3 linked regions of the Neorhizobium galegae genome follow. The protein of the gene in region 1 interacts with the protein of each later gene in a pairwise test. Links are inferred from orthologs where the notes say so. Each region holds a gene or a part of one and is shown in the gene's direction. Other genes may lie near its edges.

Region 1 (6,330 bases):
TCATGGAAACGGTTCGCCGTCTGAGACGGGAACTCCCTGACGAGACCACGCTGCTCGGTTTCTGTGGCGCCCCCTGGACGGTTGCCACCTATATGATCGCCGGCCATGGGACGCCTGATCAGGCCCCTGCCCGGCTCTTCGCCTATCGGCATACCGAGGCTTTCGAGAAGCTCCTTTCGCTGCTTGCGGAAATTTCCGCGGAATATCTGGTCGCCCAGATCGATGCCGGGGCGGATGCCGTGCAGATCTTCGATTCCTGGGCGGGCGTGCTTGGCGAAAAGGAATTCGAAGCCTATGCGGTGAAACCCGTCGCCCGGATGATCGAGATCGTTCGCCGCCAGCGGCCGCAGGCAAAGATCATCGCCTTCGCCAAGGGCGCCGGCCTGAACCTGAAATCCTATCGCCAGAAAACCAATGCGGATGCGATCGGCCTCGACTGGTCGGTGCCGCTTTCGTTTGCTGCCGAGCTGCAGAAGGACGGCCCGGTTCAGGGCAACCTCGATCCGATGCGGGTCGTCGCCGGCGGCAGGTCGCTTGACGACGGTATCGACGCCATTCTCGAGAAACTCGGGCAAGGGCCGCTGATCTTCAACCTTGGCCATGGCATTACGCCCGAAGCTAATCCTGACCACGTGACGACACTGATCGAGCGCGTGCGCGGAGCGAAGATGTGAGCGGGCAGGAGCTGCAGACAGGCAAGACAGCCGGTCGGCGGTCGGCAATGCGGGCCTTCATCGCACTTGCCGTCTTCGTCGCCATCCTGGTGGCGGTCTATCTGGCTCAGCCGGATGATTTTCTTCTCTACGTCAAGGCTTTCCATGTCATCGCGGTGATGTCCTGGATGGCCGGTCTGCTCTACATGCCGCGGCTGTTCATCTATCACAGCGACGCGGAGCCGGGTTCGGCGCAGTCCGAAACCTTCAAGATGATGGAACAGCGGCTCCTGAAGATCATCATGAATCCGGCGATGATGATCACCTGGGTTCTCGGTCTTTTCCTCGCCTGGGACGTCTACGAATTTCGCGGCGGATGGCTGCATGCGAAGATCGGGCTTGTCGTGCTGCTCACAATGGTGCATGTGCTGTTCAGCCGCGCGGTGCGTAACTTCGCGGTCGATGGTTCGCGAAGAACGCCGCGTTACTGGCGTTTGATGAATGAACTCCCGACCGTTCTGATGATCGGGATCGTCATTCTGGTGATCGTGAAACCGTTCTGACGCGAGGATATTCTTTCTTTGGCAAGATTTCCGTCTTGCCCCTTGCGGCGTTCCACGTGAATCGCTATTTTCCTCCCCATCTCATCTCGTGGCATGCGTGTAATTTCCCGTCGTCCCCGGTTCATCTTCCGCGGTAGCGAATTTCACCGACACGCCTACATCCCCCGAAATTCTCAATATGGTCCCCCCCTTCATGGCTGAAATGAAGCTTCAAGAACTCAAGAGCAAATCCCCTACCGATTTGCTGACCTTCGCCGAATCACTGGAGGTCGAGAACGCCAGCACCATGCGCAAGCAGGAACTGATGTTTGCGATCCTCAAGGTTCTGGCGAGCCAGGACGTCGAAATCATCGGCGAAGGTGTGGTCGAGGTCTTGCAGGACGGGTTTGGTTTCCTGCGTTCCGCGAACGCAAACTACCTCCCCGGTCCCGATGATATCTATATCTCTCCCTCCCAGATCCGCCGCTTCTCGCTGAAGACCGGCGACACGGTCGAGGGTCCGATCCGCGGTCCCAAGGAAGGCGAGCGTTATTTCGCCCTTCTCAAGGTCAACACGATCAATTTCGACGACCCGGAAAAGATCCGCCACAAGGTCCATTTCGACAACTTGACACCGCTTTACCCGAACGAGCGGTTCAAGATGGAACTGGAAGTTCCGACCTCCAAGGATCTCTCCGCCCGCGTGATCGACCTGGTGGCACCGCTCGGCAAGGGCCAGCGTGGCCTGATCGTCGCGCCGCCGCGCACCGGTAAGACCGTTCTCCTGCAGAACATCGCCCACTCGATCACCGCCAATCATCCGGAATGCTACCTGATCGTCCTGCTGATCGACGAACGGCCGGAAGAAGTCACGGACATGCAGCGCTCGGTCAAGGGCGAGGTCGTTTCCTCCACCTTCGACGAACCGGCCGTGCGCCACGTGCAGGTCGCCGAAATGGTCATCGAGAAGGCAAAGCGCCTGGTCGAGCACGGCCGCGACGTCGTCATCCTGCTCGATTCCATCACCCGCCTTGGCCGCGCCTACAATACCGTCGTGCCCTCCTCCGGCAAGGTCCTGACGGGCGGCGTGGACGCCAACGCCCTGCAGCGCCCGAAGCGCTTCTTCGGTGCCGCCCGTAACATCGAGGAAGGCGGCTCGCTGACGATCATCGCGACCGCGCTGATCGACACCGGCAGCCGCATGGACGAAGTCATCTTCGAAGAGTTCAAGGGCACCGGCAACTCGGAAATCGTGCTCGACCGCAAGGTCGCCGACAAGCGCATCTTCCCGTCGATGGACATCCTCAAGTCAGGTACGCGTAAGGAAGACCTGCTGGTGCCGCGCCAGGATCTCCAGAAGATCTTCGTGCTTCGCCGTATTCTCGCCCCGATGGGCACCACGGATGCGATCGAGTTCCTGATCGACAAGCTGAAACAGACGAAGACCAACGGCGATTTCTTCGACTCGATGAACACCTGATCCTTAGCCGGATTCGCAAAGACGACGAGCGCTCGGTTCTACCGGGCGCTTTTCAGTTTGGAGCCGTCTCTGATAGATTGATTGCATGATCCAGGCACTCAACGATACGATCTATGCCAACTCCAGCGGGACTCTCCCCGCCGGCGTTGCGGTTATCCGGATAAGCGGGACGCAGGCATTCGACGCCTCCGGGGTTTTGGTAGGGGACCTGCCGATGGGCAGGAAGGCTGCGCTTAGGACGATTCGGAGCCGCAACGGTTCGATCATCGATCAGGCTCTGGTTCTGACCTTTCCGGGCCCGAGTTCCTTTACCGGCGAGGACTGTGTTGAAATACACTTGCATGGCAGCCGTGCCGTCGTTGCCGCCGTTTATCGGGAACTGGAGGCCATCGGGCTTCGTCTGGCCGAAGCGGGGGAGTTTTCCCGTCGAGCCTTCGAAAACGGAAAGCTGGATCTGGTGGAGGTCGAGGGCCTCGCGGATCTGATTGCCGCTGAGACCGAGATGCAACGGCGGCTGGCGGTCGAACAGGGTTTTGGCGGGCAGTCGGCGCTCTATATGGAATGGGCCGAGAGATTGACCCGAGCGCGGGCCTTGATCGAGGCGGAGCTTGACTTCGCGGATGAGGATGACGTTCCCGGATCGGTTTCGGACAGGGTCTGGACTGAGGTGGCGGATCTTTATCTCGAGATCGAGAAGCATATTGCCTCAGCGAAAGCCGGAGAGATCATTCGCGACGGATACAAGGTGGTCATCGCAGGTCCTCCGAATGCCGGCAAGTCCAGTCTTCTCAACGCGCTGGCGAAACGGGATGTCGCTATCGTCACGGAGATTGCCGGCACCACGCGGGATATTCTGCATGTCGACGTGGACATGGATGGCTATCTTGTGCGGTTCTTCGATACGGCGGGGCTTCGTGAAAGCGAGGATCGCGTTGAGCAGGAGGGTGTGCGGCGGGCGCGAATAGCGATCGAACAGGCCGATCTCGTCCTGCAGCTCGAAGAGATCGATTCGGACTCGAAACAGATCCTCGAGAGGGTGACCGCGGAGGTGCTGCGGGTTGGAACCAAGGCGGATATACGCCGCCCGTCGGCTGCGTACGATCTGAATATCTCCAGCGAAACGGGGGATGGGCTGGACGAGCTTCGTTCGCTGATCCTGGAAAAGCTCCGCGAAACCTGGTCCGGATCGCTGGTTCCCAACCGGCAGCGACACCTTCAGTACCTGAAAGAGGCTTCCATTTTCATCGAAGAAGCGTTAAACGGCCGAGAGCTCGATCTTCGGGCCGAGAGCCTCCGGGCCGCAGCATCGTCGCTGGGCCGCATCACCGGCCGGGTAGATGTGGAGCAGCTGCTTGACGTGATTTTTTCGCAGTTCTGCATCGGTAAGTGATTCACGTGAAACAGAGCGGCCGTGCTGTTTCATAAGGTAGGCAAATGGAAACGACATTCGACGTCATCGTCATCGGCGGAGGGCATGCTGGCTGCGAGGCAGCGAGTGCGGCCGCGCGCATGGGAGCCAGCACCGCGCTGATAACGCATAACCGACAGACCATCGGTGTGATGTCTTGCAACCCTGCGATCGGCGGTCTCGGCAAGGGCCATCTTGTGCGTGAGGTCGATGCCTTTGACGGCTTGATGGGCCGCGTGGCGGATGCCTCCGGCATCCAGTTCCGGCTTCTCAATCGCAAGAAGGGACCTGCGGTGCGCGGGCCACGGACCCAGGCCGATCGCAAGCTTTACCGCCTGGCGATGCAGCGTGAAATTTTCGACCACCCCAATCTCACCGTGATCGAGGGAGACGCCTTCGATATAGGGATCGAGGACGGGCGAGTCGGCTCGGTTGAACTGAAAGACGGACGTCGATTCGGATGCGGAACAATTGTTCTGACAACTGGCACTTTTCTTCGCGGCCTGATTCACATTGGTGACCAGAAGATTCCTGCGGGCCGTGTCGGTGAAGCCCCTTCCCTGGGATTGTCTGAGACCCTGGCGCGATTTGGCTTACGCCTGGGTCGGCTGAAAACCGGTACTCCGGCGCGGCTGGATGGAAATACGATCGATTGGAGCCGTGTCGGCTTGCAGGAGGCGGACGAACAGCCGGTTCCTTTTTCCTTCATGACCGACAAGATCAAAACAAGGCAGATTGCCTGCGGCGTCACGCGCACAACGGACGCGACCCACAAGATCATTTCAGACAATATCCACCGCTCCGCGATGTATTCCGGCCAGATCGAAGGAGTAGGTCCACGTTATTGCCCCTCGATCGAGGACAAGATCGTCCGTTTCGGCGAGCGCGACGGGCACCAGATCTTTCTGGAGCCGGAAGGCTTGGACGATCCGACGGTATATCCGAATGGCATTTCAACATCCCTCCCCGCCGATGTCCAGGAAGCGTTCATTCGAACCATTCCGGGTCTGGAGGCGGTGACGATCATGCAGCCGGGCTACGCGATCGAATATGATCACGTCGATCCCCGAGAACTGACCGCGGGCTTGGAATTGAAGAAGATTCAGGGGCTTTTTCTTGCTGGGCAGATCAATGGCACAACGGGTTACGAAGAAGCAGCAGCGCAGGGTTTGGTTGCCGGCTTGAATGCGGCGCAAAGGGCGTCTGGCAGTGAGACCTATCATTTCAGCCGCGCCGAATCCTATATCGGCGTGATGATTGACGATCTCACATCCCGCGGAGTGACTGAACCCTATCGGATGTTTACGTCGCGTGCCGAATACCGGCTGTCGCTCAGGGCCGACAACGCGGATGTTCGCCTGACGGAAAAGGCGATCGAACTGGGCTGTGTCGGGCCAGCGCGGGCGGCGAAGTTTCGGGCCTATACGCAGGCGCTGGATGCAGGTCGAGAATTACTCCGATCCCGTAATCTGACTCCCAACGAAGCCAATGGCCACGGCCTGAAGCTAAACAAGGATGGGCAGCGCCGAACTGCTTATGAGTTGCTGGCCTATCCTGATCAATCCTTGTCGGGCCTCACGGCCATATGGCCTGAATTCGCACAGTTACCGCCCAAGGTTGGAGAAGCCTTGGAGATCGAAGCGTCCTATGCGGTTTACATGAATCGGCAGGCGGCCGATATCCATGCTACCCATCGCGACGAAGCCCGCATTATACCGCAAGGCTTTGATTTCACAGTACTTCCGGGACTTTCCAATGAACTTAAGCTGAAGCTGTCGTCGGCAAATCCGGAGAATCTTGCACAAGCGGGAAAGGTTGACGGGATGACGCCAGCCGCCCTAGCTCTCATCCTGGCGCTACTTCGGAAAGAAGAAGCTGCACCACATCGCCTCAAGCGAGTCCTGTAAATGCTTCTGAACGGCAAGAGTGTTTCACGTGAAACGCAAGAGAAGCTTGAGCATTTCTCATCGCTTTTCCAGAAGTGGGCGAAGGCCATCAACCTTGTGGCGCCATCGACGCTGGACGAGTTGTGGCGCCGGCATATTGCTGACAGCGCTCAGATCTTCCAGCTCTCCCCCCAACCCCGCAAATGGCTGGATCTCGGTTCTGGAGGAGGCTTCCCCGGGATCATAACCGCGATCTTTCTGGCCGAGGCGCAGGAGGGATGGGTTCACTTGGTGGAAAGCAATCAGAAAAAGGCAGCGTTTCTTCGAGTGGCGCTTAGCGAGACGGGTGCCAGAGGTTCTG
Region 2 (8,178 bases), 3.0 Mb from region 1 along the record:
AAGGTCAACCCGAAGACGGCGACCTTCTTGCCGCGCACGTCGCCGCCGGCGGCCGCGATCACCTTGCGGCCCATGGCACGCTTGCGGGTGTCGTTGACGGCGATAGTGGTTTCGATGAGGCGCACCGGGCTGTCATAGTCCTGAGCGGTCTTTGCGAGCGCCAGCGTGTCCTTGGGGAAGCAGGAGCCGCCATAGCCGGGGCCGGCATGCAGGAATTTCGAGCCGATGCGCCCGTCGAGGCCGATGCCGCGCGAAACGTCCTGGACGTCGGCATCGACGCGCTCGCAGAGGTCGGCCATCTCGTTGATGAAGGTGATCTTCATCGCCAGGAAGGCGTTTGCGGCGTATTTGATCAGTTCGGACGTGCGGCGGCTGGTGAAGAGGAGCGGCGACTGGTTGAGATAGAGCGGACGGTAGACTTCCGTCATCACGCCGCGGGCGCGCTCGTCGGAAAGGCCGACGACGATACGGTCCGGACGCTTGAAGTCCTCGATCGCAGCGCCTTCGCGCAGGAATTCGGGGTTGGAGACGACGGCGAAATCCGCATCCGGATTGGTCTCGCGGATGATCCGCTCCACTTCGTCGCCGGTGCCGACCGGGACGGTCGACTTGGTAACGATGACGGTGAAGCCGGTCAGCGCCTCGGCGATTTCGCGTGCCGCGGCATAGACATAACCGAGGTCGGCATGGCCGTCGCCGCGGCGCGAGGGCGTACCGACGGCGATGAAGACGACATCGGCATCGCCAACCGCCGGGCCGAGCTCGGTGGTGAAGGAAAGGCGACGGGATTTGACGTTCGATTCGACCAGAGCCTCGAGGCCGGGTTCGAAGATCGGGATGCCGCCCTTTTTCAGCGCCTCGATCTTTTCCTCAGCCTTGTCGACGCAGATGACGTCATGTCCGAAATCCGCAAAGCAGGCTCCCGACACGAGGCCGACATAACCCGATCCAACCATCACAATACGCATCAACAATCCTCATCTTTGCTCGGCAATCTCACGCGCAGCGGTTTCCTAAGCGCATCCGAAAGGGAATGCAACGCGTCGGCTTGGCTGCCTGTCACAGGCCTGGGTGGGCGTTACCCCGGGAGGCCCCCCTGACTGGCCAATGTTACCGGGTGATGACAATGGGACGACGGCTAGGAGTTTCCAGGCCGCGATCCCCAGGCGATGAAATCGGGGTTGGCGAAATCCAGCATGTCCGCGCGACCGGTCTTGCCATAGGTAAGCCGCGCCCCGTCGAGCGTGACCGTGCTGCCGCCCGCCGCGCGCAATACGGCGTCGCCGGCGGCCGTGTCCCATTCCATGGTTCTGCCGAAGCGGGGATAGAGATCGGCGGCACCCTCCGCCAGCAGGCAGAATTTCAACGAGGAACCAATACTGCGGATATCGGCGGCGCCGGATTTCTCGAGGAAGGCCTCGGTCTCTGCGGAATTGTGAGAGCGGCTCGCGACGCAGATCGGCCGGCTCCCGACCGGCCTTGCGACGATCGGCTCCCGGCTCGTCACCGCGAAATTGTCATCGACGACGAGTTTTTCCGCCCGTCCGCCGCCGCCGAGATAGGCGACCTTGAGGGCAGGGGCATAAACGGCGCCGAGGATCGGCGCACCGTTCTCGATGAGAGCGATGTTGACCGTGAAATCCTCGCGGTTGTTTATGAACTCCTTGGTACCGTCGAGGGGATCGACAAGGATGAAAGAGCGCCCTTCGATCGACGGGATGCGCCCCATCGCGACCGATTCTTCCGCGATGACGGGAATCTCCGGAAAAGCTCGGGCAAGTTCGGCGAGGATGATTTCTTCAGCCCGCTCGTCCGCCTCCGTGACCGGGGACCGATCGGCCTTGTAGCTGGTGCTCGGCCCAGCCCTGTAGATGTCCAGGATGGCCTTGCCCGCGAGCAGCGCGGCTTGTTCGAATGTAGCGAGCATGAATTCCATGGAGGCTGGTCACGTCGGTTGCTTAGACTTCCCATGACACGTTTGCCCCGCGCATGGGAGTCTAAAACGGCTCGGTTCAACCGGCCTTGGCGAGATGCTGCTGTGTCGCGTAGAGCGCGATCGCGGCGGCGTTCGAGACGTTGAGCGATTTGATGGCGCCCGGCATGTCGAGGCGGGCAAGCGCGTTGACCGTCTCGCGGGTCTTCTGCCGCAGGCCCTTGCCCTCCGAGCCGAGCACGAGAGCGATCCGGCCACCGGCAAACGTGCCTTCGAGCGGGGCCGGGCCTTCCGAATCGAGCCCGATCGTCTGGAAGCCGAGCCGGTGCAGTTCCTCGATCGCGTCGGCGAGATTAGTGACCTGTATATAAGGTATGAGTTCCAGCGCGCCGGAGGCCGATTTGGCCAGTACGCCGGATTCGGTCGGGCTATGTCTCTGGGTGGTGATGACGGCGCCGGCGCCGAAAGCGACCGCCGAACGCATGATCGCGCCGACATTGTGCGGGTCGGTCACCTGGTCGAGGACCAGCAGGAGCGGACTTGCCTTCAAGCCTTCCAGCCGGCGGACGGGCAGGGGGCGTGTTTCCAGCATCACGCCCTGGTGGATGGCTTCGGGGCCGAGCACCTTGTCGATATCCTGCGGCGAGACGAATTCGACCGGAAAGGACAGCGTCTCCGGTTCGCCGATCTCGAGCCGCGCGAAGGCGTTCTGCGTCACCGACAGCTTGATGAGCTTGCGCTCGGGGTTGTCGAGGGCCGCGCGCACCGTGTGCAGGCCATAGAGGAAGACCTGTTCGGGTTGAAGCTGCGGCGGTTTCCAGTCCTTGTTGGATTTCGGCCGTTTCAGCGGCGGCGTCGGAATTTCGCCACGCTCGCGCTTGGAGTCGCGCACGGCGCGCCGAAGCGTCGCATAATGGGTGTCGCGGGTGGATTTGTCTTCTTTGTCGTCCTTGCTCATCAGGCCTTATAGCCATCCTCGCTCTCCGGGCAAAGCCCTCGACGGGGAGGCGGATCGAAAGAGCGGCTGATTTATTTTCGTCATTTTTGCTTCTTACTCGTGTTGACAGACGAGAACGAGGCGGTCATATACGCGGCGCAGATCGAGGGGCGGCAAGCTTCAAGGTCTGACGAACTTGGTCTCACGATCCGGACGAAAAACTGGAGAGATGCCCGAGTGGTTAAAGGGGACGGACTGTAAATCCGTTGGCTCAGCCTACGTTGGTTCAAATCCAACTCTCTCCACCATTCGTCTCTGATCGGACACCACACCGCGGGTATAGCTCAATGGTAGAGCAGCAGCCTTCCAAGCTGAATACGCGGGTTCGATTCCCGCTACCCGCTCCACAATCTCAACGATTTACAATGACGGCGTGCCTGTGGTGCAACGCTTTCCAGCGTCCCTGTCGAAGCAGGCCCGGCGATCGTGCGGCTTGCGCCATGCCGTGGGACCAGAAGCTTCCGTCGACCGGAATGAGGCACGGGTCCCCGCGTCGTTTTGGGCCGCGCATCCAGTGCGAGCTCCCGGCCGGTAGGTGCGGTGGCCGACAGGCAGTCCCGGAACAAACTTCTGTGCTATACTGGCGTCATCAAGGCGGACCTGGAGCCCCGCGGCCTTACCCGACCGCGGGGCTTTTTGCGCTTACGGCGCTCGTCAGTTCGCTGAAGCCCGAAATCAGAGCCGGTCTGGATCTTGCCCTGAGCGCGTGCTGAACCGGCCGTCCCCGGGCATTTTCAAGCCGATTTCGCCTGCTCCCCTTGTCCGGGCGCGCGTCGTAATTATGTCTTGCGCATTCTAGTGGAAAGCCTTAAACGGCGACACCAAACCCGGTCGCCGGGTCCACCCTTATGTTCACAGGAAGCATTCAATGGCAAAGAGCAAGTTTGAGCGCAACAAGCCGCACGTCAACATTGGCACGATCGGTCACGTTGACCATGGCAAGACGTCGCTGACGGCCGCGATCACGAAGTACTTCGGCGAGTACAAGGCCTATGACCAGATCGACGCGGCTCCTGAAGAAAAGGCACGCGGCATCACCATTTCGACGGCGCACGTCGAATATGAGACGACTGCCCGCCATTATGCCCACGTCGACTGCCCCGGCCACGCCGACTACGTGAAGAACATGATCACCGGTGCTGCCCAGATGGACGGCGCGATCCTGGTCTGCTCGGCTGCCGATGGCCCGATGCCGCAGACCCGCGAGCACATCCTGCTCGCCCGTCAGGTTGGCGTTCCGGCAATCGTCGTGTTCCTCAACAAGGTCGACCAGGTCGACGACGCCGAGCTTCTCGAGCTCGTCGAGCTGGAAGTGCGCGAACTTCTGTCGTCCTACGACTTCCCGGGCGACGACATTCCGATCATCAAGGGTTCGGCGCTGGCCGCTCTTGAAGATTCGGACAAGAAGATCGGCGAAGATTCGATCCGCGAGCTGATGGCCGCTGTCGACGCCTACATCCCGACGCCTGAGCGTCCGATCAACATGCCGTTCCTGATGCCGATCGAAGACGTGTTCTCGATCTCGGGTCGCGGTACGGTCGTGACCGGCCGTGTCGAGCGCGGCATCGTCAAGGTTGGCGAAGAAGTCGAGATCGTCGGCATCCGCCCGACCTCGAAGACGACGGTGACCGGCGTTGAAATGTTCCGCAAGCTGCTCGACCAGGGCCAGGCCGGCGACAACATCGGCGCTCTCGTCCGCGGCGTGAACCGTGACGGCGTCGAGCGTGGCCAGATCCTGTGCAAGCCGGGTTCGGTCAAGCCGCACAAGAAGTTCATGGCCGAAGCCTACATCCTGACGAAGGAAGAAGGTGGCCGTCATACGCCGTTCTTCACCAACTACCGTCCGCAGTTCTACTTCCGCACGACGGACGTGACGGGCATCGTATCGCTGCCGGAAGGCACGGAAATGGTGATGCCGGGCGACAACGTCACGGTTGAAGTCGAGCTAATCGTTCCGATCGCGATGGAAGAAAAGCTGCGTTTCGCGATCCGCGAAGGCGGCCGCACCGTCGGCGCCGGCATCGTCGCCTCGATCATCGAGTAATCGATAGCGACATCAAATAGCAAAGGCCCTGCCGGCAACGGCGGGGCCTTTCGCATTCAAGCCCTGCCCTTGAGTCAATCGGGCGGCTCACCCTGAGTCAGCTTTGGGAAAAAGCGTGCTCTCGCCACGGAAATGAGCTTTTGTCGCGGCCCGGCACATCGCAGACTGCCGAGCCCCTTACGCGACGACGGGCCCGCTACAGCCGGGCGCTGTCAGGCCGACCGTGGAATTGACGGATACCGGCCGGGGAGGCGGGCAGACACCCACCCGAGCCGGCAAGTCGCCGCCCGGTGACGGGTTGGGGGCAAGCGTAAATGCCCGTCGGCGATCACCTCTACTGGTGTAAGCGCGGCCCCACCGATTGCTTCCGTTGCGAATCGCCTCCCGACCGACCTCCTGGGGGAGCCTCTGCCGATCAATCGAAGCCATTGCGGATCGGCTGCCGGGCAGGGAAATAGGCGCAGGCGGCGCCGGGACGGCGCTTTCGGGCGTTCGCTTTGCCGAGGCGTTTGACGGGTCCGGCCGAAAGCTGAGGCAGAACGGTCCGGATATCAAAAATGCTCTTGCAAAGCGCAACGCATCCCCTTAAAGGGAGCGCCTAGCCAGTTGGCGGCCAGGCCGAGTTTCCGGTTTATGGTCCGCCAAGGTTGAAGGGGTGTAGCTCAGTTGGTAGAGCGGCGGTCTCCAAAACCGCAGGTCGTCGGTTCAAGCCCGGCCGCCCCTGCCACTTTCAGATGATTGGCGCGAGATTATCCGCAGCGGAATTGTCGGGAAATGGTCGCCGTGCAAAACGGCGAAATTTCATCGAACACTGTTTTCCCACTTGTGTAAAGGGGAAGGGGTGTTTATGTAGGTCAAAACAGACACGCGGTGCGTGGGGCTGAGCAAGTTCAGCTTTACGCGCCGTAATTGCGTGGGCAATCAATGGCATCCAAGACCAATCCAGTTACGTTTCTGCGCCAGGTGCGATCCGAAGCGTCGAAAATCCATTGGCCGTCGCGTCGCGAGACCATGATTTCCACGGCCATGGTTCTGGTAATGGTTGTGTTCGCCGCGCTGTTTTTCTTCGCTGCAGACCAGCTCATGGGATGGTTGCTCCGTCTCGTACTGAACGTCAGCGTTTGAATCTGGAGAATTAAAGATGGCGGCGCGTTGGTACATCGTCCACGCATATTCCAATTTTGAGAAGAAGGTGGCTGAGGACATCGAGAACAAGGCTCGCCAGAAGGGGCTTGAGCATCTGTTCGAGAAGATCCTGGTGCCGACCGAGAAGGTCGTCGAGGTGCGTCGTGGCCGCAAGGTCGACTCGGAGCGCAAGTTCTTTCCGGGCTACGTCATGGTTCGTGCGAACCTGACCGACGAAGCCTATCACCTGATCAAGAATACGCCGAAGGTCACGGGCTTCCTCGGTTCCGACAACAAGCCGGTTCCGATCCCTGACTTTGAAGCCGAGCGCATCCTTGGCCAGGTCCAGGAAGGCGTCGAGCGGCCGAAGTCCTCGATCACTTTCGAGATCGGCGAGCAGGTTCGCGTTTCGGACGGTCCTTTCGCGTCCTTCAACGGCACCGTTCAGGATGTCGACGAAGAGCGCTCCCGCCTCAAGGTGGAAGTCTCGATCTTCGGTCGTGCGACCCCGGTCGAGCTGGAATACGCTCAGGTCGAAAAGGTCTGATGAGTTTCGAAATGGGGCCGGCCGTTTATTCGGCGGGCCTCGTGCGGCGTTTGCCGCAAGCGCGTGGGAGGGATGGTGCCTTAGCCGGGCATCTCGACCGAACCACGCAACCGCAGCCGCCGGTGAAAGCCGGCATGTCGGACCGGGAAACCGGTCTCTAACGAAAGGCAGAGAGTTATGGCTAAGAAAGTTATGGGCCACCTCAAGCTGCAGGTGAAGGCAGGGTCGGCCAATCCGTCCCCGCCGATCGGTCCTGCACTTGGTCAGCGCGGCATCAACATCATGGAATTCTGCAAGGCGTTCAACGCTGCCACGCAGGAAATGGAAAAGGGCATGCCGATCCCGGTCGTCATCACCTATTTCCAGGACAAGTCCTTCACCTTCGCGATGAAGCAGCCTCCGGTCAGCTACTGGCTGAAGAAGGAAGCGAAGATCACCTCGGGTTCCAAGACCCCGGGCAAGGGCGCCAAGGCAGGCACCCTGACCAAGGCTCAGATCCAGACCATCGCCCAGGCGAAGATGAAGGATTTGAACGCTGCTGATCTCGAAGGCGCAATGGCCATGATCGAGGGCTCTGCCCGCGCCATGGGCCTGGAAGTGGTGGCTTAACATGGCAAAGCTTGCAAAGCGTATTCAGAAGATCCGCGAAGGCGTGGATCCGACCAAGCTCGTAGCGCTCACCGACGCCATCTCGATGGTCAAGGAACGTGCGGTCGCCAAGTTCGACGAAACCGTCGAAATCGCGATGAACCTCGGCGTCGATCCGCGTCACGCAGACCAGATGGTCCGCGGCGTGGTCAATCTGCCGAACGGCACTGGCCGTGACGTTCGTGTTGCCGTTTTCGCACGCGGCGCCAAGGCTGACGAAGCCAAGGCAGCCGGTGCGGACATCGTCGGCGCCGAAGACCTCGTCGAAATCGTCCAGGGCGGCAAGATCGACTTCGATCGCTGCATCGCCACTCCGGACATGATGCCGCTCGTCGGCCGTCTCGGTAAGGTCCTCGGCCCCCGCGGCATGATGCCGAACCCGAAGGTCGGAACCGTCACCATGGACGTCACGGGCGCCGTCAAGGCTTCCAAGGGCGGCGCTGTCGAGTTCCGCGTCGAAAAGGCCGGCATCATCCACGCCGGTATCGGCAAGGCTTCGTTCGAAGCCAAGGCTCTTGAAGAAAACATCAAGGCCTTCGCTGACGCCGTCATCAAGGCCAAGCCGGCAGGCGCCAAAGGCAACTACCTCAAGCGGGTAGCGATCTCCTCGACCATGGGTCCGGGCGTCAAGATCGATCCGTCGACGGTGACGATCTAAAAGTTTCGTCCGGAGTCTTCGGGTTCCGGACTGCATGAATTCCCGGTCCTTCGGGGCCGGGAATTTCCCAGGGAAACCTGGGAATTCCTGTCCGAGATTGCGGGTGGTTTCGACCTTAATCACTTGATGCCTGCATGAGACGGGTAAGACCCGAGATTTTTGAGGTGCCATGCGCCTCGTAAAATCGGTTCGAGCCTAGTGTGCCTTGTGCCTGGAGCCCCTGTGG
Region 3 (7,965 bases), 2.7 Mb from region 1 along the record:
GCACGGCTCACGACAGCGACAGCGCGCTGGCAGCGATATCCGATCGCGTGCCGCGGCTGGTTTTCCTGGATATCTGGATGCAGGGCTCGAAACTCGACGGTCTGGCGCTGCTCGACGAGGTCAAGAGCCGGCACCCAGATTTGCCCGTCGTGATGATCTCCGGCCACGGCAATGTCGAGACCGCTGTTTCGGCGATCAAGCGCGGTGCCTTCGACTTCATCGAAAAACCGTTCAAGGCCGACCGGTTGATCCTGATCGCCGAGCGGGCGCTCGAAAACTCCAAGCTGAAGCGCGAGGTGACCGAGCTCAAGAAGCGCACCGGCGACGCGGCCGAGCTGGTCGGCACGTCGGTTGCCGTCTCGCAGCTTCGCCAGACGATCGAGAAGGTCGCGCCCACCAACAGCCGCGTGATGATCCTCGGCCCCTCCGGATCCGGCAAGGAACTGGTGGCGCGAATGATCCACAAGCGGTCGTCTCGCGTGACCGGTCCGTTCGTGGCGCTGAACGCCGCGACGATCACGCCCGATCGCATGGAGGTCGCTCTGTTCGGTACCGAAGGGGCTCCCGGCCAGGCGCGCAAGATCGGCGCGCTGGAAGAGGCCCATCGCGGCATCCTCTATCTCGACGAAGTCGGCGAAATGCCGCGCGAGACCCAGAACAAGATCTTGCGTGTACTGGTCGACCAGCAGTTCGAACGCGTCGGCGGTTCCAAGCGCGTCAAGGTGGATGTCCGCATCATCTCCTCGACCTGCTACAATCTCGAAAGCCTGATCGCCGACGGCTCGTTTCGCGAAGATCTCTACCACCGGCTGGCGGTCGTGCCGGTCAAGGTGCCAGCGCTCGCCGAACGCCGCGAGGACATTCCTTTCCTGGTCGATATGTTCATGCGCCAGATTTCCGAACAGGCCGGCATCCGTCCCCGCAAGATCGGCGAGGACGCCATGGCCGTCCTGCAGGCCCATGACTGGCCGGGCAATATCCGCCAGCTCCGCAACAATATCGAGCGGCTGATGATCCTTGCCCGTTCCGACGGTCCGGATTCGCCGATTTCCGCCGACATGCTGCCGACCGATCTCGGCGACATGCTGCCCAAGGTTTCCGCCAAGGGCGATTATCACATCATGACGCTGCCGCTGCGCGAAGCCCGCGAAATGTTCGAGCGCGACTACCTGATCGCCCAGATCAACCGGTTCGGAGGCAATATTTCCCGCACCGCGGAATTCGTCGGCATGGAACGTTCGGCCTTGCACCGCAAGCTCAAGTCGCTCGGTGTGTAACCTATGAAGGTGATCATTTGCGGCGCGGGGCAGGTGGGCTACGGCATCGCCGAACGGCTCGCCCAGGAGGACAATGATGTCTCCGTCATCGATACCTCGGCGGCCCTGATCGCCGCGATCACCGAGACGCTCGACGTCAAGGGTTATGTCGGCCACGGCGCTCATCCGGACATGCTGGAAAAGGCGGGTGCCGAAGACGCCGACATGATCATCGCGGTGACGCTCTACGACGAGGTCAACATCGTCGCCTGCGAGGTCGCGCAGGCGCTGTTTTCGGTGCCCACCAAGATCGCCCGCATCCGCGCCCAGAACTATCTGAAGCCGGAATATGCCGATCTCTTCAGCCGCCAGAACATGTCGATCGACGTGACGATCTCGCCGGAGATCGAGGTCGGCAAGATGGTGCTCCGGCGCATTTCCTTTCCCGGCGCCACCGATGTCGTAAAGTTCGCCGACGATCATATCGCCATGGTGGCGATCGAGTGCATGGAGGACTGCCCGGTCGTCGCGACGCCCCTGCATCAGCTTTCCGATCTCTTCCCGGACCTGATGGCGACCGTGGTCGGCATCGTCCGCAATGGCGTCCTGACCGTCGCCCGCTCCGCCGATCAGCTTGAAGTCGGGGACGTCGCCTACGTCATCTGCCAGCGCGAACACATCCGCCGCACGCTCGGCCTGTTCGGCCACGAGGAGCAGGAGGCCCGCCGCATCATCATCGCCGGCGGCGGCAATATCGGATATTACGTCGCCCGAACCATCGAGGAACACCAGCCGAGGACGCGGCTGAAGATCATCGAGAGCGACCGCGAGCGGGCGCTGGTCGTCTCCGAGCAGCTGCGCAATACGATCGTGCTGCACGGTTCGGCGCTCGACCAGCACATCCTCACCCAGGCCGATATCCAGGATACCGACCTGATGATAACACTCACCAACAGCGACCAGATCAACATCCTCGCCGCGGTCATGGCGAAATCGCTCGGCTGCAAGTCGAACCTCGTGCTGATCAACTCCACCTCGTTTCATCAGGTCACCGACGCGCTCGGCATCGATGCGCAGATCAACCCGCGTGCGGTGACGATCTCGCGCGTGCTGCAGCATGTCCGCAAGGGCCGCATCCGTTCCGTCTATGCGGTGCAGAACGGCGCTGCCGAGATTATCGAGGCCGAGGCGCTGGAAACCTCGCCGCTGGTCGGCCGGCCGTTCCGCGAACTCGACCTTCCGGACGGCATCCGTGTCGGCGCGATCTACCGCGGTGAGGCCGTCATTCGCCCGAACGGCGATACCAGGATCAAGGCGCGCGACCGTGTCGTGCTCTTTGCCACCGCCGAAGCCGTGCGCCATGTGGAGCAGCTTTTCCGCGTTTCCATCCAGTATTTCTGACCAGCATTTCCGAAAAGACCAGGGGATATCGATGTCGAGAATTGCCTATGTGAACGGACAATATGTTCGCCATTCCGACGCTGCGGTGCATGTGGAGGATCGCGGCTTCCAGTTCGCGGACGGCGTCTACGAGGTCTGCGAAGTGCGCCACGGCATGATCGTCGATCTGACCCGCCACCTCAACCGCCTCGACCGGTCGCTGAGCGAACTGAGGATGGCGGCGCCGATGGGCCGCGCGGCGCTCACCTTCGTCATCCGCGAAGTTCTCCGCCGCAACCGGGTGAAGAACGGCATCTTCTACCTGCAGGTGACCCGCGGTGCCGCCCGCCGCGACCACTACTTCCCGGCCGAGGGCACGCCGCCGACCATCACGATCACCGCCAAGAGCACCGACCCCTCGGCCGCCGCCAGGAAATATGCCAGTGGCATCAAGGTTATAACCCTGCCCGAGAACCGCTGGGACCGCGTCGACATCAAGACCGTCGGCCTGTTGCCCAACGTGCTTGCCAAGCAGCAGGCGAAGGAGGCCGGTGCTCAGGACGCCATCTTCATCGACCGTTCCGGCATCGTCATGGAAGGTGCCTCTTCGAACGTCTGGATCGTGACGCGGGATGGCGAGCTGGTCACCCGGCCGGCCGAGCACGGCATTCTCAAGGGAATCACCCGCACGACCCTCATCGATGTCGCGAAAAAGCTCGGGCTCAAGGTGGTCGAGCGCGAGTTCAAGACGGAAGAGATGCTGGCGGCGCGCGAGGTATTTTTCACCTCCGCCACCGGGATCTGCGTCCCGATCGTCGAAATCGACAACAAGCCGGTGGCCAACGGCCATCCGGGCACCGTATCGTCAAGTATTCGCGACACCTTTTTCGACGTTGCGGAAAAGACGGCGATTTGATAGTCAAACATCGGGGAAGGGAAAGCACGGGGCGCTTTCCGGTCGTCTTTTATCAAGCTTGATCATGATCCGGCTCCGGGCCGGCAAAAAAGAAAGAAGCGGCGCTATGGCGGAACGTTCTCAGAACCTGCAGGATTTATTTCTCAATACCGTTCGCAAGCAGAAGATTTCCCTGACGATTTTCCTGATCAACGGGGTCAAGCTGACAGGTGTCGTGACCTCTTTCGACAACTTCTGCGTCCTGCTTCGCCGTGACGGCCACTCTCAGCTCGTGTATAAGCACGCGATCTCGACCATCATGCCGGGCCAGCCCATGCAGATGTTCGAAACCGAAGAGAATGCGGCCTAACAGGACAGAACAGATTTCAAATCGCGATACTTCCAACGAATCCATGGTCCCGGAGGCTGAAAAGCGCCGGGACGATATGCGCGCACTCGTCATCGTGCCGGTCCTCAAGCAGGCACGCTCGAAGGCAGGGCAGGGCGACTCCAGTCAGGCACCTGCGCCGCAGCGCTCCAACGAAGCCCGCCTCGAAGAGGCGATCGGCTTGGCACGGGCGATCGACCTGGAGATCGTGCGGGGGCTGATCGTACCGATCAGCCAGCCGCGCCCGGGAACGCTGATGGGCAGCGGCAAGATCGAGGAAATCAAGGCGCTGCTCGACGAGCACGACGCCGGCCTCGTGATCGTCGATCATCCGCTGACCCCGGTGCAGCAGCGCAATCTCGAAAAGGAATGGCAGGCCAAGGTCATCGACCGGACCGGCCTGATCCTCGAAATCTTCGGCCGCCGGGCCTCCACCAAGGAGGGCACGCTGCAGGTCGATCTGGCGCATCTGAATTACCAGAAGGGCCGTCTGGTCCGCAGCTGGACCCACCTTGAACGCCAGCGCGGTGGCGCCGGCTTCATGGGCGGCCCCGGCGAAACCCAGATCGAGGCCGACCGCCGGCTGCTTCAGGAACGCATCGTCAAGCTGGAGCGCGAGCTCGAACAGGTCGTGCGCACCCGCCAGCTTCACCGCGCCAAGCGCCGCAAGGTGCCGCATCCGATCGTGGCGCTGGTCGGTTATACCAACGCCGGCAAGTCGACGCTGTTCAACCGCATCACCGGCGCCGGCGTGCTTGCCGAGGACATGCTGTTTGCGACGCTCGATCCGACGCTGCGCCGCATGAAGCTGCCGCATGGCCGCACGGTCATTCTTTCCGATACGGTCGGCTTCATCTCCGACCTGCCGACCCATCTGGTCGCCGCCTTCCGCGCCACGCTGGAAGAGGTGCTGGAAGCCGATCTGGTCCTGCATGTGCGCGACATGTCCGACCCGGACAATGCCGCCCAGGCCGGCGACGTGATGCGCATCCTCACCGATCTCGGCATCGACGAGAAGGAAGCGGCAGCCCGCATCATCGAGGTCTGGAACAAGATCGACCGGCTCGACCCGGAAGCCCATGAGGCGATCGCCGAACGCGCCGTCGGCCGCGAGAACGTCATGGCGGTCTCGGCGATCACGGGCGAGGGCGTCGATGCGCTGATGGACGAGATCTCCAGGCGGCTTTCCGGCGTGCTCACCGAAACCTCGATCGTCATCCCGGCGGATCAGCTTTCGATCGTCTCATGGGTCTACAGCAACGCCGTCGTCGATGGCCGCGAGGACAATGAGGACGGTTCCGTCACCCTGGACGTCCGCATGTCCGAAGCCGAGGCCGCCGAGTTCGAGCGCAAGCTCGGCAATGGCTCGAAGGCGGCGAAGGAAGACTGGGAGCGATAGCGAGCCCGGTTACGCGACTTGGCATCGGGCGACCGCGCCATGATGTTGCCCGTTTTTTGCGGTGCAACATCAGCCAACGAGGACGGCCACGATTCCCGCAATATCATTCACCGGCCGGCAACAAGGGTGCGTAATGATACAGAGTCGGCCGCACGAAGAGACCGGAACACACCTGGACTATCTCGACGGATGGCGAGGTATTGCGGTCATCTTCGTGATCGTCGGTCATTTCTGGCTCGATGATTTCAAGCCGGGGCTCAGTACATTCGGTGTAGACCTGTTCTTTGTACTGTCCGGCCGGTTGATGTCGGAAATCCTGTTCGTGAAGCGCGCAGAATTGCCGACCTTCTTTTTCAGGCGGTTCTCGCGAATCTATCCGGCGCTCTTCGCATTCGTCGTCATCACGACCCTTGCCTTCCAGGACACCGAGATTTCCCACGGCCCCGTCGCAGCAGCGCTGGCGCTGACGTTCACGCTCAACTACGCCATGGTCTATACCCATCCGGTGGCGTTGCTTGATCACCTCTGGTCGCTGTGCGTCGAGGAACATGCCTATATTCTTCTGGCGGGCGTCGCGTTCCTGTCCCGCCGCAGACTGTTTCCGGTCGGCGCTCTCATCATCGCGCTTGGCACTGCTGCCATGCTGAACGGCATCGTTCGCACCGAACTCGGCGCCAGCGTTTTGGATACCCATTGGCGCAGCGACGTCTCCGTGGCCGGGATATTCATTGCCGGCGGCCTGTGGCTGTTGCTTCGCAAGCGCCAGGCTCCCTGGTGGGTGTCCCCGTTGGCGCTGCTGATTGCCGTCGTGGCGAAAGCGGCCCCTTTCCAGGTCCTCTCCTTCGGCCTGTCGACCACCATGCTGGCACTATCGATCACCACGATCGACAGCGCGGCGCCGGTTTTCCGCAAAATCCTGTCCGCCAAGGTGCTCACCTATGCGGGCCTGTGGTCCTTCTCGCTCTACCTGTGGCAGCAGCCATTCTATAAGCTCTACCGCGAAGGGGTGGCGCCGACCCCTTTATTGCTTCTGGCCGCCCTAGCGACCGCGCTGGCGAGCTTCTACCTCGTGGAGAAGCCCTCACGGAGGGCGTTGAACAGTTTCTTCGAAAACCGTCTGGCGAAACCTGCCACTGGTGGCCGAACAGCGTAGGGTTCTCTTCGCCCTCGATCGTAGCCACCGTCACTCCGTGGCCGGATCATGAGGCGGCGATGTCCTGACGGCTTGGATGATCGGAGATGCCCTCAGCCGATCTGCCGCTCGATCGCCTTCGCCGCCTGCCAGAGTTCTTCCATGCGCTCCAGGGTTGCGTCTTCCAGCGTCTGACTCGACTTTTCAAGCGACGTCTCGATGTAATTGAATCGCCGCCTGAATTTTGTATTGGTGCCGCGTAGCGCCTCTTCCGGGTCGGCCTTCACATGCCGGCCGATATTGACCAGCGCGAAGATCAGGTCGCCGAGTTCGTCCGAGATCTTGCTGTGGTTTCCGTCGCGCAGCGCCTCGCGCAGTTCGCCGACCTCTTCCTCGATCTTGTCGAGGATGGGCTCGGCCTCCGACCAGTCAAAGCCGACTTTGGCAGCGCGCTGCTGCAGCTTCAGCGCCTCCGTCAATGCCGGCTGGGCGCGATGGACGCTTCCCAGGTATCCGGCCTTGAAATCTTCCGTAATGCCGCGCCGTGCCCGCCGTTCGGCCCGCTCGCGCTTCTCTTCCGTCTTGATATCGTCCCACTGCACCTTCACCGCATCCGGCGTCGCGGCATCCGAGACAGCGAAGACATGCGGATGCCGCCGGATCATCTTTTTGGTGATCGCCTGGACGACATCGCCGAAAGAGAATTCGCCGGTTTCCTCGGCCATGCGGGCGTGGAAGACTACCTGCAGCAGCAGGTCGCCCAGTTCTTCGCATAGGTCGTCCATGTCGTTGCGCTCGATCGCATCGCCCACCTCATAGGCTTCCTCGATCGTATAGGGCTTGATGGTCGCAAAATTCTGCTCGAGGTCCCAGGGGCAGCCGGTCACCGGCGTGCGCAAGGCGGCCATGATCTCGATCAGCCGCGAAATATCCTTCGATGCTTCCATCTTCTTGGTCCTTTAATGCTGGATGTCAGGCGAGCGGAATGCTGTTCATGTCCTTGCCGGACTGGTAGACGCCGGAAAGCCCGTCATAGCGCGCCTTGATACGGGTCGTCTGCGCCTGGAGCTCGGTGCGAAGCGGCTCCTCCTCGCTCTCGACGAGGTCGGTAATGGCGTAGGAAAGCCAGAAGGCGTTGTTGCGCCGGTAACCGCCGGGCTCCAGCCCGAACACCTCTTTGAGGATCTTCAGGTCATGCGGGATGGCGAAGGCGTCGCGGGAATCCTCGTGGCTGAAAAAATAGTAGAAATTGTCGAACCCGGCCCAGGTGATCGCCGACATGCACATCGTGCATGGTTCGTGAGTCGACAGGAAAATCAGATCCTTGGTGGGAAGATCTCGCGTGGTTTCATAAAAACGCTTCAGCGTGTGCACCTCGCCATGCCAGAGCGGATTTTCGATCTCGTTATTGGTTTCGGCAATCACCAGCGACAGATCGGATTTTTTCAGGATCGCCGCGCCGAAAACCTTGTTGCCGGTGGCGACGCCCTTTTCAGTCAAGGGCAGGATGTCGTT

The links.
Region 2: the proteins of rho (region 1) and nusG interact in binary tests that used the Escherichia coli proteins (3 or more experiments, as listed by UniProt). The link is inferred for Neorhizobium galegae from one-to-one orthologs.
Region 3: the proteins of rho (region 1) and hfq interact in binary tests that used the Escherichia coli proteins (3 or more experiments, as listed by UniProt). The link is inferred for Neorhizobium galegae from one-to-one orthologs.

What each region holds. Positions count from the first base shown.
Region 1 is NZ_CP090095.1:4,668,868-4,675,197, reverse strand. What follows is about bases 753-3,542. They hold rho (transcription termination factor Rho), read left to right. Parts: upstream 753-1,409; coding sequence 1,410-2,675; downstream 2,676-3,542. Other genes in these bases: mnmE (tRNA uridine-5-carboxymethylaminomethyl(34) synthesis GTPase MnmE), read left to right, coding at 2,761-3,542; hemJ (protoporphyrinogen oxidase HemJ), read left to right, coding at 753-1,216. Outside these bases: hemE (uroporphyrinogen decarboxylase), read left to right, coding at 1-674; more of hemJ, read left to right, coding at 722-752; more of mnmE, read left to right, coding at 3,543-4,065; tRNA uridine-5-carboxymethylaminomethyl(34) synthesis enzyme MnmG, read left to right, coding at 4,110-5,990; 16S rRNA (guanine(527)-N(7))-methyltransferase RsmG, read left to right, coding at 5,991-6,330. UniProt on the Escherichia coli protein: Facilitates transcription termination by a mechanism that involves Rho binding to the nascent RNA, activation of Rho's RNA-dependent ATPase activity, and release of the mRNA from the DNA template.
Region 2 is NZ_CP090095.1:1,688,931-1,697,108, forward strand. Bases 5,004-7,880 are described here. They hold nusG (transcription termination/antitermination protein NusG), read left to right. Parts: upstream 5,004-6,115; coding sequence 6,116-6,646; downstream 6,647-7,880. Other genes in these bases: secE (preprotein translocase subunit SecE), read left to right, coding at 5,899-6,099; rplK (50S ribosomal protein L11), read left to right, coding at 6,824-7,255; rplA (50S ribosomal protein L1), read left to right, coding at 7,257-7,880. Also shown: LZK81_RS08445 (UDP-glucose dehydrogenase family protein), read right to left, coding at 1-968; 3'(2'),5'-bisphosphate nucleotidase CysQ, read right to left, coding at 1,139-1,927; 23S rRNA (guanosine(2251)-2'-O)-methyltransferase RlmB, read right to left, coding at 2,013-2,891; tuf (elongation factor Tu), read left to right, coding at 3,799-4,974; more of rplA, read left to right, coding at 7,881-7,952. UniProt on the Escherichia coli protein: Part of the processive rRNA transcription and antitermination complex (rrnTAC). The complex forms an RNA-chaperone ring around the RNA exit tunnel of RNA polymerase (RNAP).
Region 3 is NZ_CP090095.1:1,975,263-1,983,227, forward strand. Bases 2,616-5,279 are described here. They hold hfq (RNA chaperone Hfq), read left to right. Parts: upstream 2,616-3,658; coding sequence 3,659-3,901; downstream 3,902-5,279. Other genes in these bases: trkA (Trk system potassium transporter TrkA), read left to right, coding at 2,616-2,657; LZK81_RS09930 (D-amino-acid transaminase), read left to right, coding at 2,689-3,552; hflX (GTPase HflX), read left to right, coding at 3,945-5,279. Also shown: LZK81_RS09920 (sigma-54-dependent transcriptional regulator), read left to right, coding at 1-1,277; more of trkA, read left to right, coding at 1,281-2,615; more of hflX, read left to right, coding at 5,280-5,318; LZK81_RS09945 (acyltransferase family protein), read left to right, coding at 5,452-6,471; mazG (nucleoside triphosphate pyrophosphohydrolase), read right to left, coding at 6,564-7,397; LZK81_RS09955 (deaminase), read right to left, coding at 7,423-7,965. UniProt on the Escherichia coli protein: RNA chaperone that binds small regulatory RNA (sRNAs) and mRNAs to facilitate mRNA translational regulation in response to envelope stress, environmental stress and changes in metabolite concentrations.